DNA from 2 places in the Streptomyces sp. NPDC053076 genome. Region 2 is predicted to be linked to the other one. Evidence: riboswitches for the same ligand, from Rfam matches in the RefSeq annotation. Region 2 holds a riboswitch; the other holds the start of a gene.

Region 1 (8,328 bases), on a different contig from region 2:
TCGCCTACGTGAAGGGCAAGCTCCAGGCGGCCGGTTACACCGTCACCGAGCAGCCCTGCACCTCCGGCTGCACCAGCGGCGCCGGACCCAACCTGATCGCCGAATGGCCCAACGGCGACGCGTCACAGGTGTACATGTTCGGCTCGCACCTGGACAGCGTCTCCGCCGGCCCCGGCATCAACGACAACGGCTCCGGCAGCGCGACCCTCCTGGAGGTCGCGCTGAAACTGGCCGAGACCCGTCCCTCGATGGCGGCGCGCGCCCGCTTCGGCTGGTGGACGGACGAGGAACAGGGCCTCAACGGCTCGGACTTCTACGCCCGCTCGCTGACCTCGGCCCAGCGCTCGGCGATCAAGGCGTACTACAACTTCGACATGGTCGCCTCGCCCAACGGCGGTTACTTCATCAACCACATCAACTCCGCCGCCGCCGCGCCCATGAAGGCGTACTGGGACTCGCTGAACCTCCAGCCCGAGGAGAACACCGAGGGCGCGGGCCGCTCCGACGACTACTCCTTCGAGAACTACGGCATCCCGACCTCCGGCTACGCCATGGGTGCGAGCGCCCGCAAGACCTCGGCGCAGGCGGCCAAGTGGGGCGGCACGGCCGGGGCCGCGTACGACGGCTGCTACCACTCCTCCTGCGACACCACCGGCAACATCAACGCCACCGGGCTGAACCGCGCCGCCGACGGCGTCGCCTACACACTGTGGAAGCAGGCGGTGTCGGACACCACCCCGGCGAACGACTTCTCGGTGACGGCGAGCCCCGCCGCGGGCAGCACCGACCCGGGCACCTCGCTGACCACCACCGTCTCCACGGCCACCACCAGCGGCTCGGCGCAGACGGTGAACCTGTCCGCCACCGGCGCCCCGGCGGGTGTCACGGTCGCCTTCAGCCCGTCCGCGGTGACCTCCGGCGCCTCGTCCACGGCGACGGTCTCCGTCGGTTCCTCCGTGCCACCGGGCACGTACGGCCTCACGATCACCGGCACCGGCTCCACCACGCACACCGCGCCGTACACGCTGACCGTCAAGGGCGCGGGCGGCTGCACGACGTCGCAGGTGATCTCCAACGGCGGCTTCGAGAGCGGTACGTCACCGTGGACGGGTGACACCGGTGCGATCGGTTCGTTCAGCGGCCAGTCCGCGCACTCCGGGTCCCGGTACGCCTGGCTGGCCGGCTACGGCTACGCGGCCACCGACGCCATCGGCCAGACGGTGACCGTCCCGGCCGGCTGCACGAAGGCGACCCTGAGGTACTGGCTGCACATCGACACCGCCGAGTCGGGCGCGACGGCGTACGACACCTTCCAGGTCAAGGTCGGCGGAACCGTGAAGCAGACCTACTCCAACGCCCAAGCGGCCACCGGCTACACCGAACACGCCCTGGACCTGAGCCAGTACCTCGGGCAGCAGATCACGCTGACCTTCACCGCCACCGAGGACGCCGGCCTTCAGACCAGCTTCGTCGTCGACGACGCCACCCTGACCACCGGCTGAACCCGCACACGACACCGGAAGGAGGCGGATCCCCCGGGGAATCCGCCTCCTGCACAGCGGGCTCTCGCCCCGGCCCGGCTAGCACTCGATGATGTTCACCGCGAGCCCGCCCCGGGCCGTCTCCTTGTACTTCACGCTCATGTCGGCGCCGGTGTCCTTCATGGTCTTGATGACCTTGTCCAGGGACACCTTGTGCGAGCCGTCGCCGCGCATCGCCATCTTCGCGGCCGTGACCGCCTTCACCGCGGCCATGCCGTTGCGCTCGATGCACGGGATCTGCACCAGGCCGCCGACCGGGTCGCAGGTCAGACCCAGGTTGTGCTCCATGCCGATCTCGGCCGCGTTCTCCACCTGCTCGGGGGAGCCGCCCAGCACCTCGGCGAGGGCACCCGCGGCCATGGAGCAGGCGGAGCCGACCTCGCCCTGGCAGCCGACCTCGGCGCCGGAGATGGACGCGTTCTCCTTGAAGAGCATGCCGATCGCGCCGGCGGCCAGCAGGAAGCGGACGACTCCCTCCTCGTCGGCGCCGGGGACGAAGTTGATGTAGTAGTGCAGGACCGCCGGGATGATGCCGGCCGCGCCGTTGGTCGGGGCCGTGACGACCCGGCCGCCCGCCGCGTTCTCCTCGTTCACCGCCATCGCGTACAGCGTGATCCACTCCATGGCGTGCGCCAGCGGGTCGCCCTCGGCGCGCAGCTGGCGGGCCGAGACGGCGGCGCGGCGGCGGACCTTCAGACCGCCGGGCAGGATGCCCTCACGGGACATGCCGCGCTGCACGCACTCGCGCATCACGCGCCAGATCTCCAGCAGGCCCGCGCGGATCTCCTCCTCGGTGCGCCAGGCCCGCTCGTTCTCCAGCATCAGGGAGGAGATCGACAGGCCCGTCTCCTTGGTCAGGCGGAGCAGCTCGTCGCCGGTGCGGAACGGATACTTCAGGACCGTGTCGTCCAGCACGATGCGGTCCGCTCCGACCGCGTCCTCGTCCACGACGAACCCGCCGCCGACCGAGTAGTACGTCTTCGACAGCACCTCGGCGCCCGTGGCGTCGTACGCCCGGACCGTCATGCCGTTCGCGTGGTAGGGCAGCGCCTTGCGGCGGTGCAGGACCAGGTCGTCGTCGAAGGAGAACGGGATCTCGTGCTCGCCGAGCACCTTCAGACGGCCCGTCGTCTTGATGCTCTCCACCCGCTCGTCGGCTGTCTCCACGTCCACCGTGCGCGGCGAGGCACCCTCCAGGCCGAGCAGCACCGCCTTCGGGGTGCCGTGGCCGTGGCCGGTCGCGCCGAGCGAGCCGTACAGCTCGCAGCGCAGGGACGCGACGGAGTCGAGCAGGTCCTCGTTGCGCAGCCGTCGGGCGAACATGCGCGCCGCGCGCATCGGTCCGACGGTGTGGGAGCTGGACGGGCCGATGCCGATCGAGAACAGGTCGAAGACCGAGATGGCCACGGGTGACTCCTCAATACGGGGGTGGTGCAAAGGGTGGTACAGGGGCGCGGGCACCACGCACGCCGGTACTCCCAGTGTGCGCGGTGCCCCGCGAAAGGTGACCTACTTGTTCAGACCCGGGTACAGCGGGTGCTTGTCGGCGAGCGCCTTCACACGCGCCTTCAGGGCCTCCGCGTCGGCCGCCGGGAAGGGCGAGGGCGCCTTGAGCGTCTCCGCGATCACGTCCGCGACCTCGGCGAAGTCCTCGGCCGTGAAGCCGCGGGTCGCCAGGGCGGGCGTACCGATGCGCAGACCCGAGGTGACCATCGGGGGCCGCGGGTCGTTCGGGACGGCGTTGCGGTTGACCGTGATACCGACCTCGTGGAGCCGGTCCTCGGCCTGCTGGCCGTCCAGCTCGGACTCGCGCAGGTCGACCAGGATCAGGTGCACGTCCGTACCGCCGGACAGCACGTTCACACCGGCCGCGCGGGCGTCGGCGGCCGTCAGACGCTCGGCGAGGATGCGGGCGCCCTCCACCGTACGACGCTGGCGCTCCTTGAAGTCCGCCGAGGCGGCGACCTTGAAGGAGACCGCCTTGGCCGCGATCACGTGCTCCAGGGGGCCGCCCTGGAAGCCCGGGAAGACGGACGAGTTCAGCTTCTTCGCGAAGTCCTTCTTCGCCAGGATGACGCCGCCGCGCGGACCGCCGAGGGTCTTGTGCGTGGTGGACGTCACCACGTCCGCGTACTCGACCGGGTTCGGGTGCAGGCCCGCCGCGACCAGACCGGCGAAGTGCGCCATGTCGACCCACAGGTACGCCTCGACCTCGTCGGCGATCCGGCGGAACTCGGCGAAGTCCAGCTGCCGGGGGTACGCCGACCAGCCCGCGATGATCACCTTCGGGCGGTGCTCCTTGGCGAGCCGCTCGACCTCGGCCATGTCGACCAGGCCGGCGTCGTCCACGTGGTAGGCGACCACGTTGAACTGCTTGCCGGAGAAGTTCAGCCGCATCCCGTGGGTCAGGTGGCCGCCGTGCGCCAGGTCCAGGCCGAGGATGGTGTCCCCGGGCTTGGCCAGGGCGAACAGGGCCGCCTGGTTCGCGGAGGCGCCGGAGTGGGGCTGCACGTTGGCGTACTCGGCGCCGAACAGCTCCTTGATCCGGTCGATGGCGATCTGCTCGGCGACGTCGACGTGCTCGCAGCCGCCGTAGTAGCGGCGGCCCGGGTAGCCCTCGGCGTACTTGTTGGTGAGGACCGAGCCCTGCGCCTCCATCACCGCGAGCGGCGCGAAGTTCTCGGAGGCGATCATCTCCAGGGTCGACTGCTGGCGGTCCAGCTCGGCGTCGACCGCCGCGGCGATCTCCGGGTCCAGCTCGTGCAGGGGGGTGTTCAGGACAGTCATAGGGCCACGACTCCTCAGCCGGCGGTGAAGGCGGAGTACTCGTCGGCGGAGAGCAGCTCGGCCGGCTCCTCCGTGACGCGTACCTTGAACAGCCAGCCGCCCTCGAACGGGGCGGAGTTCACCAGCGACGGGTCGGCGGCGACATCCTCGTTGACCTCGGTGATCTCACCGGTGACCGGCGAGTACAGGTCGGAGACCGACTTCGTCGACTCCAGCTCGCCGCAGGTCTCGCCCGCGGACACCGTGGAGCCGACCTCGGGGAGCTGGACGAAGACGACGTCACCGAGCGCGTTGGCCGCGTGCTCCGTGATGCCGACCGTCGAGACGCCGTCCTCGGCGGCCGACAGCCACTCGTGCTCCTTGCTGTAGCGCAGCTGCTGGGGGTTGCTCATGGCCTGAATTCTCCTGTACGCGCGGGAGTGCTGGTGACGGGGGGACTGCGGAAACCGCTGGTGGGCGGGTGAGTGTGCGCAGGGTCACGCGCCGGCCACGGGACCGGGGCCCCGCGGACACGCAACCGCGCTCAGTGTCTACTTCTGGCGCTTGTAGAACGGCAGCGCCACGACCTGGTACGGCTCGTGGCTGCCCCGGATGTCCACGCCTACACCCTCGGTGCCCGGCGCCGCGTGCGCGGCGTCGACGTAGGCCATGGCGATCGGCTTGCCCAGGGTGGGGGAGGGGGCACCGGAGGTGACCTCGCCGATCACCTGGCCGCCGGAGACGACGGCGTATCCGGCGCGCGGCACCCGGCGGCTCTCGGCGACCAGGCCGACCAGGACCCGGGGCGGCTCGGCGGCGGCACGCTCGGCGGCCCGCGCGAGCGCCTCACGCCCGACGAAGTCGCCCTCCTTCTCGAACTTCACCACGCGCCCGAGCCCGGCGTCGAAGGGGGTCAGGGAGGTGGTCAGCTCGTGCCCGTACAGCGGCATGCCCGCCTCCAGGCGCAGCGTGTCCCGGCAGGACAGGCCGCACGGCACCAGGCCGGCGCCCTCGCCGGCCTTGGTGAGCGCCTGCCACAGTTCGACGGCGTGCTCCGGCTTCACGAACAGCTCGAAGCCGTCCTCGCCGGTGTAGCCGGTGCGGGCGATCAGCGCCGGGACGCCGGCGACGGTGCCGGGGAGGCCGGCGTAGTACTTCAGGCCGTCCAGGTCGGCGTCGGTGACGGACTTCAGGATGCCGGGGGACTCGGGGCCCTGGACCGCGATCAGCGCGTACGCGTCCCGGTCGTCGCGCACCTCGGCGTCGAAGCCCGCCGCGCGCTCGGTCAGCGCGTCCAGCACCACCTGGGCGTTGGAGGCGTTGGCGACCACCATGTACTCGGTCTCGGCCAGCCGGTAGACGATCAGGTCGTCCAGGATGCCGCCGTCGGCCTGGCAGATCATGGTGTAGCGGGCACGGCCGACGCCCACGGAGGCGATGTTGCCGACCAGGGCGAAGTTCAGCAGGGCGGCGGCCCCGGCCCCGGTGACGGTGATCTCGCCCATGTGGGACAGGTCGAAGAGACCGGCCCTGGTCCGCACGGCGACGTGCTCGTCGCGCTCGGAGCCGTAGCGCAGGGGCATGTCCCAGCCGGCGAAGTCGGTCATCGTCGCGCCCAGCGAACGATGCACGGCATCGAGCGCGGTGTGACGGAGTTCGGTACTGCTCATCGGTCGGTCGTCTCCCAAGGCAGACATGGGGCGGGCGAGGAACGTTCCTCCCCATCTGTCATCGGAACCTGAGAGGTTCGCCACGACCGCCACAGGGACGATCACGGCTTGCACCTTGGGTGGGGCCGCTGTCGCAGCGGCCCGCTTTTCAGATGTGCCTCGCCCGCGCGGTAACGGGGCCTGAGAGATTCAAGGGAGGGACTTGCTCCTTCGGCGCCCCAGCGAGGCTGCTGGGAACTCTCCCGCGCGGATTCAAACGGCCGGTATGCAGTTGGCGGGCACATCATTGCACGCCGTACCCCGGCCAGCCAGAGTGTGCTCCTTGTGACCGAGCTGTGGCAGTACGCGCACGAACCGCCGACCGTTGCCCATTACCTTCTCTTTACGTACAACGGGCATGGGGATGACCGGGCCCACAGGGGGAGGACGATCACGGTGAACAGGACATCGGCCTACGCCGCCACTGCCGGCATCGCGGTGCCGAAGCAGCCCTCCGCACCGGCTCGCGAGCGCTGTGCGGACCGCCCCGCCCCGGTCGTCCGCGACCTGCGCGACCGCGCGGGCCGCAGCCCCCGCGCCCTGCTCTTCGCCCCCCGCGACCTCGTGGTGATCACCGGTCTGCCCGGCAGCGGCAAGTCCACCCTGATGCACCGCGCGGTCACCGGCCACCGCATCGACTCCCAGGACACGCGCGACCGCTGGGACGCCCGCGTCCCCCGCCCGCTCCCCTACGCGCTGTACCGCCCGCTGGTCCGCCTCGCCCACTACGCCGGACTGCGCCGGGCCCTGCGCACCGGCGAGGGAGTCGTCGTGCACGACTGCGGCACCCAGCCCTGGGTGCGCGCCTGGCTCGCCCGCGAAGCCCGGCGGCGCGGCGCCACCCTGCACCTGCTCCTCCTCGACGTCACCCCCGACACGGCCCGGCAGGGCCAGCACGAGCGCGGCCGGGGTGTCTCCCGCTACGCCTTCCGCCGCCACCGCCGGACCAGCGGCCGCCTGCTGCGCGCGGTGGAGAGGGGGGAACTGCCCGCCGGCTGCGGTGCGGCGGTGCTGCTCGACCGGGACGCGGCGGACGTCCTGGACCGCGTCGGCTTCACTCGGTGAGGGGCTGTCACAGTCACCCGCTAGCCTTCTTGCTCTCAGCAGTGGTTACCAGCAGGCGGTAGGCAGATGGACTTCCCGGCGGACTTTCCCGCGGACTTCCCGGCACAGGCGCACCCCCACCCGCACGGCGGTTGGCCCGGCAACGAGCTGGAGGAGGTGCTGTCGGCCTCCCTCGGCATCCCCTCGGCGGGCGGCCGGATCATCGAGGTCCTCGGCCGGAGCTTCCTGTGGATACCGCTGCCCAACGGCGGCGGCCCGGACAGCGGCCCGCTGGACCTGCCGACGCTGGACATCGGCGGCCAGGCGTACGTCCCGGTGTTCAGCTCCGAGGAGCAGCTGCGCCAGGTGACCGGTTCCCACATGTCGTACACCATCGCTCCGGCGGTCGAGTTCGCCCGCGGCCTGCCCCCGCAGGTCGGTATCGCCGTCAACCCCGACGGCGTGGTCGGCATACCTCTTCCGCCCGAGGCCGTGGCCGAGCTGTGCCGCGCGGGCCGCACCCCGCTCGACGGCCCCGGCAGCGGCGGCCGGGTCCGCCTCTTCGAGCCCGACTGGCAGGACGACCCGGTCGACTTCCTCGCCGCCGCCTCCGCCGAGTTCGCCGCGACCGGCGTGGTCCTCACCGCCCGCCGCTGCCTCGCCGCCGTCGAGACGGCCGACCCGGTGATGTTCGTGGGCGTGGAACTCTCCCAGTGGGAAGGGGATGTGCGGGCACTTCCGCTGGAAGCCCTGGGCAAGGCTCTCGGCAAAGTCCCGGTCAAGTGGCCGGTCAACCTCGTCCTGCTGGACGTGGCCCAGGACCCGGTGGGCGACTGGCTGAAGACGAACGTCCGGCCCTTCTACCAGTACGGTCACTAGCAGCCGACGCAAGGGCAGCCGACCCGGGAGCGCGGGGAACCGCGCGACGAGCCACCACGCACCCGCACCCGCGCACGGACCCGAGGCCACGCCCCCGTGGGCGCTTAAGCTGTCTCCGAACGCGGGGCACTGAAAAGAAGGGCACGACAGGTGAGCGCGAGCCACAGCGGCAGCGTCAGCGGCAGCGTCGAGCACATGCTGCGCCAGGTCACGCCCGGACGCTACGACGCGTACGAAGCCCTGCTGCGCGCCCTCGCCACCCCCTCCTCGGGCCAGATCTGGATGCTCCTGTGGCACGGCCAGGCCGGCTCCCCGGACGCCCAGTACGGGAACATGGAGGTGGACGGCTCCCACTACGCCCCCTGCGTCACCTCCGCCCAGGAGTTGTC
Region 2 (8,328 bases):
TGCAAGCTACAAGTCGCGGGTGCGCAGCTCATGCGATGCGACAGGAGACTTTCACCTGGCAGATGCGGCAGTATCATCGCCGCACGGCCGATGCCCGGCCGTGCCTGGGCGCGACCGTTGTCCCTCAGAACCCGAGGAGTGATCAGTGATGACCCGTTCCGTGCGCCGGACCCGCCGGATACTCCAGCTGGCCGGTGCGGGGGCCGCCGCCCTGATGGCACTCAGCGCCTGCTCCTCCTCGTCGGACTCGAAGGACGCGGCCGCTTCCCCGGACGCGTCGACCTCCCTGAAGCTGTCCGGCGACGTCACCGTGTTCGCCGCGGCCTCCCTGAAGGAGAGCTTCTCGGCCCTGGGCAAGGAGTTCGAGAACAAGCACCCCGGCACCAAGATCAGCTTCAACTTCGGCGGCAGTGACACCCTCGCCGCCAGCATCACCGGCGGCGCCCCGGCGGACGTCTTCGCCGCCGCCAGCCCCAGGACGATGAAGATCGTGACGGACAAGGGCGACGCGACCGGCACCCCGGCCACCTTCGTCCGCAACCAGCTGGAGATCGCCACCCTGCCGGGCAACCCCGACAAGGTGTCCTCCCTGAAGGACCTGACCACATCCGGTCTGAAGGTCGTCCTGTGCGACAAGACCGTGCCGTGCGGCGCCGCCGTGCAGAAGGCCCTGGACGCCGGCAAGCTCAAGCTCACCCCGGCCTCCTACGAGCAGGACGTCAAGAGCGCCCTGAACAAGGTGGAACTGAAGGAGGCCGACGCGGCCGTCGTCTACAAGACCGATGTGAAGGCCGCGGGTGGCAAGGTGGAGGGCGTGGAGTTCCCCGAGTCCGCCAAGGCGATCAACGACTACCCGATCGCCCTGCTGAAGAACGCGCCGAACGCCGAGACCGCCAAGGCGTTCATCGCTCTCGTGCGGTCCGCCGAGGGCCAGAAGGTGCTGAGCGAGGCCGGGTTCCTCAAGCCGTGACCTCGCTCGACAAGCCCGGCGTCACAGCCGGCCCCCGCACGGGCCGGCCGCGGCGTCGCAGCGTCGGCGCGGGGATCCGACGCGGGGTGCCGTTGCCGCTGCTGCTGCCCGGCCTGCTGGCGCTGGCGTTCCTGCTGCTGCCCCTGCTCGCGCTGCTCGTCCGCGCGCCCTGGCGCAGCCTGCCGGACCAGCTGACCAGCACCGAGGTGTGGCAGGCGCTCCAGCTTTCCCTGTTCAGCGCCACCGCGGCGACCGCCGTCAGCCTCGTCCTCGGCGTGCCGCTGGCGTGGTTGATTGCCCGTACGGAGTTTCCCGGCCGGGGCCTGGTACGGGCCCTGGTGACCCTCCCGCTCGTGCTGCCGCCGGTGGTGGGCGGTGTGGCACTGCTGCTCGCGCTGGGCCGCAACGGCGTCATCGGCAAGTGGCTCGACGCCTGGTTCGGGATCACCCTGCCGTTCACCACCACCGGGGTCGTGATCGCGGAGGCGTTCGTGGCGATGCCGTTCCTGGTGATCAGCGTCGAGGGCACCCTGCGCGCCGCCGACCCGCGCTACGAGGAGGCGGCCACCACACTGGGCGCGTCCCGCTTCACCGCGTTCCGGCGCGTCACGCTGCCGCTGATCGCGCCCGGCGTCGCGGCCGGCGCGGTGCTGGCCTGGGCCCGGGCACTCGGCGAGTTCGGCGCGACGATCACGTTCGCGGGCAACTTCCCCGGCCGCACCCAGACCATGCCCCTCGCGGTGTACCTCGCGCTGCAGAACGACCCCGAGGCCGCCGTCGCCCTCAGCCTGGTACTGCTCGCCGTGTCGATCGCGGTACTGGCGGGGCTCAGGGACCGCTGGATGACGACATCATGACGGACAGCCGCCGTACGGCACCCGACGGCGCCGGCCTGGACGCCCACCTCGTGGTCCGCCGCGCCGCCTTCCGCCTGGACATCACCCTGACCGCGGCCCCCGGAGACGTCGTCGCCCTCCTCGGCCCCAACGGTGCCGGAAAGACCACCGCCCTGCGCGCCCTCGCCGGTCTCACCCCTCTCACCGACGGCCACCTGTGCCTGGACGGCACCTCGTTGGAGGACACTCCTCCGGAGTCCCGTCCGGTCGGCGTGGTCTTCCAGGACTATCTGCTCTTCCCGCACCTGTCCGCCCTGGACAACGTCGCCTTCGGCCCCCGCTGCCGGGGCGCGAGCAGGACCGAGGCCCGGGCCCAGGCCGCGGCCTGGCTGGAGCGGATGGGCCTGGCGGCCCACGCGGGCGTCAAACCGCGCCGCCTCTCCGGCGGCCAGGCCCAGCGCGTGGCCCTCGCCCGCGCCCTGGCCACCCGGCCCCGGCTGCTGCTCCTGGACGAGCCGCTGGCGGCCCTGGACGCCCGAACCCGGCTGGAGGTGCGCGCCCAGCTCCGCCACCATCTGGCCGAGTTCGAGGCGGTCTCCGTGCTGGTCACCCACGACCCGCTGGACGCCATGGTGCTCGCGGACCGGCTGGTGGTCGTGGAGCACGGCCGCGTCGTGCAGGAGGGCACCCCCGCCGACATCGCCCGGCATCCACGCACGGACTACATCGCGCAGCTCGTCGGCCTCAACCTCTACCGCGGGCAGGCCGCCGGGCACACGGTACGGCTCGACGAGGGGCCCGCGATCACGACCACCGAGGAGTTGTCCGGACCGGTCTTCGTGGCGTTCCCGCCGTCCGCGGTGACCCTGTTCCGTGACCGGCCCTCCGGCGCCAGCGCCCGCAACCTGTGGCGCTGCGAGGTCGCCGGGCTGGAGACCCACGGCGACCAGATCCGCGCCGACCTCGCCGGCGAACTGCCGCTCGCCGCCGACCTGACGACGGTCGCCGCCGCCGAGCTGGACCTGCATCCGGGTGCGTCGGTCTGGGCGACGGTCAAAGCGACGCAGACCCACGCATACCTGGCCTGACCGGACCGGAGCTCTACCGTGGGTGCCCATGACCCTGAGCATCCGAAATCAGCTGCCCGGCACCATCACCGAGGTGCACGCGGGCGAAGTCATGGCGACCGTCAAGGTCCGGCTCACCGGCGGCCAGGTGCTGACCGCGGCCATCACGCTCGAGGCCGTGGAGCAACTCGGCCTGGCCCCGGGTTCCGCGGTGCGCGCACTGGTGAAGTCGACGGAGGTCTCCCTCGCCAGCAGCCGGGTCGAGGGCCTGTCGATCCGCAACCAGCTCCCCGGCACGGTCATCCGTCTCACGCTCGGCGAGTCCATGGCCTCCGTCAAGGTCGCCGTGGACGGCGGCGAGCTGACCGCCGCGATCACCAAGGACGCGGCCGGAGACCTCGGCCTCTTCGTGGGCTCCGACGTCGTCGCCCTGATCAAGTCGACGGAGGTCTCGCTGGCGACGGCCTAGGAACGGGTGAGGACCCCGTCCGCGGCACGGACGGGGCCCTCGGCCTCGCTCACTCAGTCCTCGTAGGCGTCCAGCGGCGGGCAGGAGCACACCAGGTTGCGGTCACCGAAGGCCTGGTCGATGCGGCGCACCGGCGGCCAGTACTTGTCCGCGGCGGGGGCACCGGCCGGGAAGACGGCCTCCTCGCGGCTGTAGGCGTGCTGCCACTCACCGCCGAGCGCGGCGGCGGTGTGCGGGGCGTTCCGCAGCGGGTTGTCCTCCGCGGGCCACTCGCCCGCGCCGACCTTCTCGATCTCCGCGCGGATGGCGATCATCGCGTCGCAGAAGCGGTCGAGCTCGGTGATGTCCTCGGACTCGGTCGGCTCGATCATCAGCGTGCCGGCCACCGGGAAGGACATGGTCGGCGCGTGGAAGCCGTAGTCGATCAGGCGCTTGGCCACGTCGTCCACGCTGACGCCGGTCTCCTTGGTCAGCGAGCGCAGGTCGATGATGCACTCGTGCGCGACCAGGCCGCCCGGGCCGGTGTAGAGCACCGGGTAGTGCGGCTCCAGGCGCTTGGCGATGTAGTTCGCCGACAGCACGGCCACCTGAGTGGCCCGCTTCAGGCCCTCGCCGCCCATCAGGCGGACGTACGCCCACGAGATCGGCAGGATGCCCGCGCTGCCCCACGGGGCCGCCGAGATCGGGCCCACGCCCGTCTCCGGGCCGGCCTCCGGCTGCAGCGGGTGGTTGGGCAGGTACGGCGCCAGGTGCGAGCGGACCGCGACCGGGCCGACGCCCGGGCCGCCGCCGCCGTGCGGGATGCAGAAGGTCTTGTGCAGGTTCAGGTGGGAGACGTCGCCGCCGAAGTGACCCGGCTTGGCCAGGCCGACGAGCGCGTTGAGGTTGGCGCCGTCGACGTACACCTGGCCGCCGGCCTCGTGGACCTGGGCGCAGATGTCCGCGACGTGCTCCTCGAACACGCCGTGCGTCGACGGGTAGGTGATCATCAGCACCGCCAGCTCGTCGCGGTGCTGCTCGATCTTGGCGCGCAGGTCCTCGATGTCGATCTCGCCGTCCCCGGCGGTCTTGACGACGACGACCTTCATGCCGGCCATCACGGCGCTGGCGGCGTTCGTGCCGTGCGCGGAGGACGGGATCAGGCAGACGGTGCGCTGCTCGTCACCGTTGGCGCGGTGGTAGCCGCGGACGGCCAGCAGCCCGGCCAGCTCGCCCTGCGAACCGGCGTTCGGCTGGAGGGAGACCTTGTCGTAGCCGGTGACCTCGGCGAGACGTTCCTCCAGCTCGTGGATGAGGGTGAGGTAGCCCTGCGCCTGCTCGGCCGGGGCGAAGGGGTGCAGCTGCCCGAACTCCGGCCAGGTGACCGGCTCCATCTCCGTGGTCGCGTTGAGCTTCATGGTGCACGAGCCCAGCGGGATCATGCCGCGGTCGAGCGCGTAGTCGCGGTCGGACAGCTTGCGCAGGTAGCGCAGCATCGAGGTCTCGGAGCGGTACTGCCGGAAGACCGGGTGGTTGAGGTACGCGTCGGTGCGCAGCAGCGCCTCGGGCAGGGTGTCCTCGGCGGTCGCGTCCAGCGCCTCGATGTCGGCCTCGACACCGAAGGCCGCCCAGACGGCGGCCACCTGGGCCCGCTTGGTGGTCTCGTCACAGGCGATGGACACGTGGTCGGCGTCGACCAGCCGCAGGTTGACCCCGTTGTCCCGGGCCGCGGCGACGACCTCGGCGGCCTTGCCGGGCACGCGCACGGTGAGCGTGTCGAAGTAGGCGCCGTGGACGATCTCGACACCCGCGGCCCTCAGGCCCGCGGCGAGGATGGTCGCGTAGCGGTGGGTGCGCCGGGCGATGGTCTTCAGGCCCTCGGGCCCGTGGTAGACGGCGTACATGCCGGCCATCACGGCGAGCAGCACCTGCGCGGTGCAGATGTTGCTGGTCGCCTTCTCCCGGCGGATGTGCTGCTCACGGGTCTGCAGCGCGAGCCGGTACGCCTTGTGGCCGTCGGCGTCGACGGAGACGCCGACCAGACGGCCGGGCAGGCTGCGCGCGAACTTCTCGTGGACGGCCATGTAACCGGCGTGCGGCCCGCCGAAGCCCATGGGGACACCGAAGCGCTGGGTGGTGCCGACGGCGATGTCCGCGCCCAGCTCGCCCGGCGAGGTCAGCAGGGTCAGCGCCAGCAGGTCCGCGGCCACGGTCACCAGCGCGCCCAGCTCGTGCGCCTGGTCGATGACGGGCTTGATGTCGCGTACGGCACCCGAAGCGCCCGGGTACTGGATCAGCACGCCGTTGATCTCGCGCTCGGCGATCTCCGCCGGGATGCCCTCGCTGAGGTCGGCGACGACGACCTCGACGCCGGTCGGCTCGGCACGCGTCTCGATCACGGCGATGGTCTGCGGCAGGGCGTCCGCGTCGATCAGGAACAGGCCCTTCTTGTTCTTGCCCATACGGCGGGACAGCGCCACCGCCTCGGCGGCCGCGGTGCCCTCGTCCAGCAGGGAGGCGCCGGAGGTGGGCAGGCCGGTCAGCTCGGCGACCGTCGTCTGGAAGTTCAGCAGGGCCTCCAGGCGGCCCTGGGAGATCTCCGGCTGGTACGGCGTGTAGGCCGTGTACCAGGCCGGGTTCTCCATGACGTTGCGCAGGATGACGGGCGGCGTGAAGGTGCCGTAGTACCCCAGGCCGATCATGGAGTCGAGGACCTGGTTACGGTCGGCCAGCGAGCGCAGCTCGGCGAGCACCTCCGCCTCGGTCCGGGCACCCGGCAGGTCCAGGGCGTCGGCGTTCTTGATCACATCCGGGACCGCGGCGGCGGTCAGCTCGTCGAGCGAGCCGTAGCCGACGTGCGCGAGCATCTTGGCCCGCGCCTCCTGGTCGGGCCCGATGTGGCGCTGCTCGAACGGAATGCCGGCTTCGAGCTCGGAGAGCGGAATGCGATGGGCGGTCATTGCGGAGGCCTCCTGGTCTGACGCGACCTGCGAGGGGTACCCCGGCGCGGGTACCCCGACGGCCTCCCCCTCTGTCATCTCGACCTGAGAGCTTCACCGACGCACGGGGGCGCCGGCTTTCACCGTCGGTGAGAGCGGGAGCCATCGGCATCCGCTCTGCTTTCCAGAGTGACCTCGTCCGTGCGGTACGTGAGCCTGAGAGATTCCGGGGAGGAGTTGCTCCTTCGGCGCCTCCGAGATGATCGGAGGACTCTCCCGCACGGGTTCAGCAGCCGCTGTCAGCCTACCAGCGAGGTCAATGCCGGAGCCTTCGAGTGGCCGCCACCTTGAATGTGCTCTTTTGTAGTGCTTACGGATGAGTTGCGACCAAGTGGAGGGAGAAGGGCCGTGCAGACCGACATCGATCCGCGCAACCTGATCGGCCGCAAGGCGTTCGACCGGAAAGGCACCAAGATCGGCACCATCGACGAGGTGTACCTGGACGACGCGACCGGCGTGCCCGAATGGGCGGCCATACGCACCGGCCTGTTCTCCCGGGACGCCTTCGTCCCCCTGGAGCCCAGCGAACTCGTCGAGGGCACGTTGCGCGTCCCCTTCGACCGCGCCCTAATCAAGGACGCCCCCGACTTCGGCGTGGGCCGCCACCTCTCCCCGGAACAGGAACTCCAGCTCTACCACCACTACGGCCTGGACGTGGCCTCACCCCCTACGGTCCCGGACCACGACTTCGGCAAACTGGCGGGCTCGGAGGAGACCTGAACGGGCTCGGAGGAGGCCACCCGCCCCACGTCCTGGCCCGCGCCCACCTCCCGTCCCACGCCCGAGCCTCCACCGCCGCCACGCTCCCGTCCCACGCCCACGTCCCCACCGCCGCCACCGTCCCGTCCCACGCCCGAGCCTCCACCGCCGCCGCGGTCCCGGTCCGCGCCCACGTCCCGGTCCCCGCCGTGCTCCCGGCCCGCGGCCACGTCGGGGTCCGCCACCAAGGGCAACGGATCGGCGGCCTCCAGCAGAGGATCGTCGACGAGCAGTGTCCGGACCCGTCCCGGAGGGGACTGCGGCGTCTCGAACCGTACGGTGACCCGCCCCAGGCCGCTCCCCTGCACCCACCCGTGCCCGTACTCGGCGTGCCGCACATCCTGCCCGGCGCGCCAGTGCCGTTCGGCCGGCGTCGGCCGCTCCACCACGACCTCGACCGCACTCTTGTCCGCTTCCTCCGCCGACGGCACCGGCATCGCCTGCGCGAACAGGTCCTCCTGCGTGTAGTCGGCGAGCCCGGACACACCCACCCCGAGCAGCCGCACCCCGCCCGTGGTGTCCACGGAGTCCAGCAGCCGCGCCGCCGCCTCACGGATGACCGCCGGATCGTCCGTGGGCCCTCTGAGCGTCTCGGAGCGGGTCAGGGTGGAGAAGTCGTACCGCCGTACCTTGAGCACGATCGTCCGCCCGGACAGTCCGGCCCCGCGCAGCCGCCCCACGCACCGGTCGGCCAGCCGCTGCACCTCCAGACCGACGCGCAGCCGGTCGTGGATGTCCACGTCGTAGGTGTCCTCCACCGACACCGACTTCGCCTCCCGCTCGGCCACCACCGGACGCTCGTCCCGGGCCAGTGCCATGGCGTACAGCGCGTGCCCGTGCGCCTTGCCCAGCAGCCGTACCAGCTCGTCCTCACCCGCCTCGGCCAGCTCCCCCACCGTGCTGATGCCGACCCGGCGCAGATGGTCGCCGGTGGCCGGTCCGACCCCCGGCAGCGTGCGCACGGACATCGGGGCCAGCAGCGCGCGCTCGGTCCCCGGTTCGATCAGCACCAGGCCGTCAGGCTTGGCCTGCTCGGAGGCGATCTTCGCGAGCATCTTGGAGGCGGCGAGCCCCACCGACCCGGTGAGCCCGGTGACCGCCCGGATGTCCTCGCGCAGCTTCGTCCCGGCCCGCCGCGCCGACTCCTCGTCCCAGGCCACTCCCCCGGCGTCCAGGTCCACGAACGCCTCGTCCAGGCTCAGCGGCTCGATCAGCGGGGACAGCTCCCGCAGCAGCGCCATCACCTGCT

Evidence for each region. Region 2 has a riboswitch for glycine ahead of gcvP (aminomethyl-transferring glycine dehydrogenase). Riboswitches for the same ligand answer to the same signal wherever they lie in the genome.
Region 1: it holds a riboswitch for glycine, as region 2 does, so the genes downstream of both, gcvT (glycine cleavage system aminomethyltransferase GcvT) here and gcvP (aminomethyl-transferring glycine dehydrogenase) in region 2, are expected to answer to the same signal.

Annotation. Positions count from the first base shown of each region.
Region 1 covers NZ_JBITZL010000004.1:297,837-306,164, reverse strand. Annotated here, with positions in the region: gene ACIGYR_RS18820 (M28 family peptidase) at 1-1,502, shown strand, start outside; gene ACIGYR_RS18815 (L-serine ammonia-lyase) at 1,581-2,948, opposite strand; gene glyA (serine hydroxymethyltransferase) at 3,051-4,328, opposite strand; gene gcvH (glycine cleavage system protein GcvH) at 4,343-4,720, opposite strand; gene gcvT (glycine cleavage system aminomethyltransferase GcvT) at 4,859-5,977, opposite strand; glycine riboswitch at 6,136-6,232, opposite strand; gene ACIGYR_RS18795 (AAA family ATPase) at 6,413-7,081, shown strand; gene ACIGYR_RS18790 (enhanced serine sensitivity protein SseB) at 7,148-7,939, shown strand; gene ACIGYR_RS18785 (enhanced serine sensitivity protein SseB C-terminal domain-containing protein) at 8,135-8,328, shown strand, end outside.
Region 2 covers NZ_JBITZL010000008.1:470,096-478,423, forward strand. Annotated here, with positions in the region: gene modA (molybdate ABC transporter substrate-binding protein) at 149-970, shown strand; gene modB (molybdate ABC transporter permease subunit) at 967-1,827, shown strand; gene ACIGYR_RS30750 (ABC transporter ATP-binding protein) at 1,824-2,894, shown strand; gene ACIGYR_RS30755 (molybdopterin-binding protein) at 2,923-3,342, shown strand; gene gcvP (aminomethyl-transferring glycine dehydrogenase) at 3,396-6,281, opposite strand; glycine riboswitch at 6,455-6,549, opposite strand; gene ACIGYR_RS30765 (PRC-barrel domain-containing protein) at 6,669-7,040, shown strand; gene ACIGYR_RS30770 (DNA polymerase IV) at 6,962-8,328, opposite strand, start outside.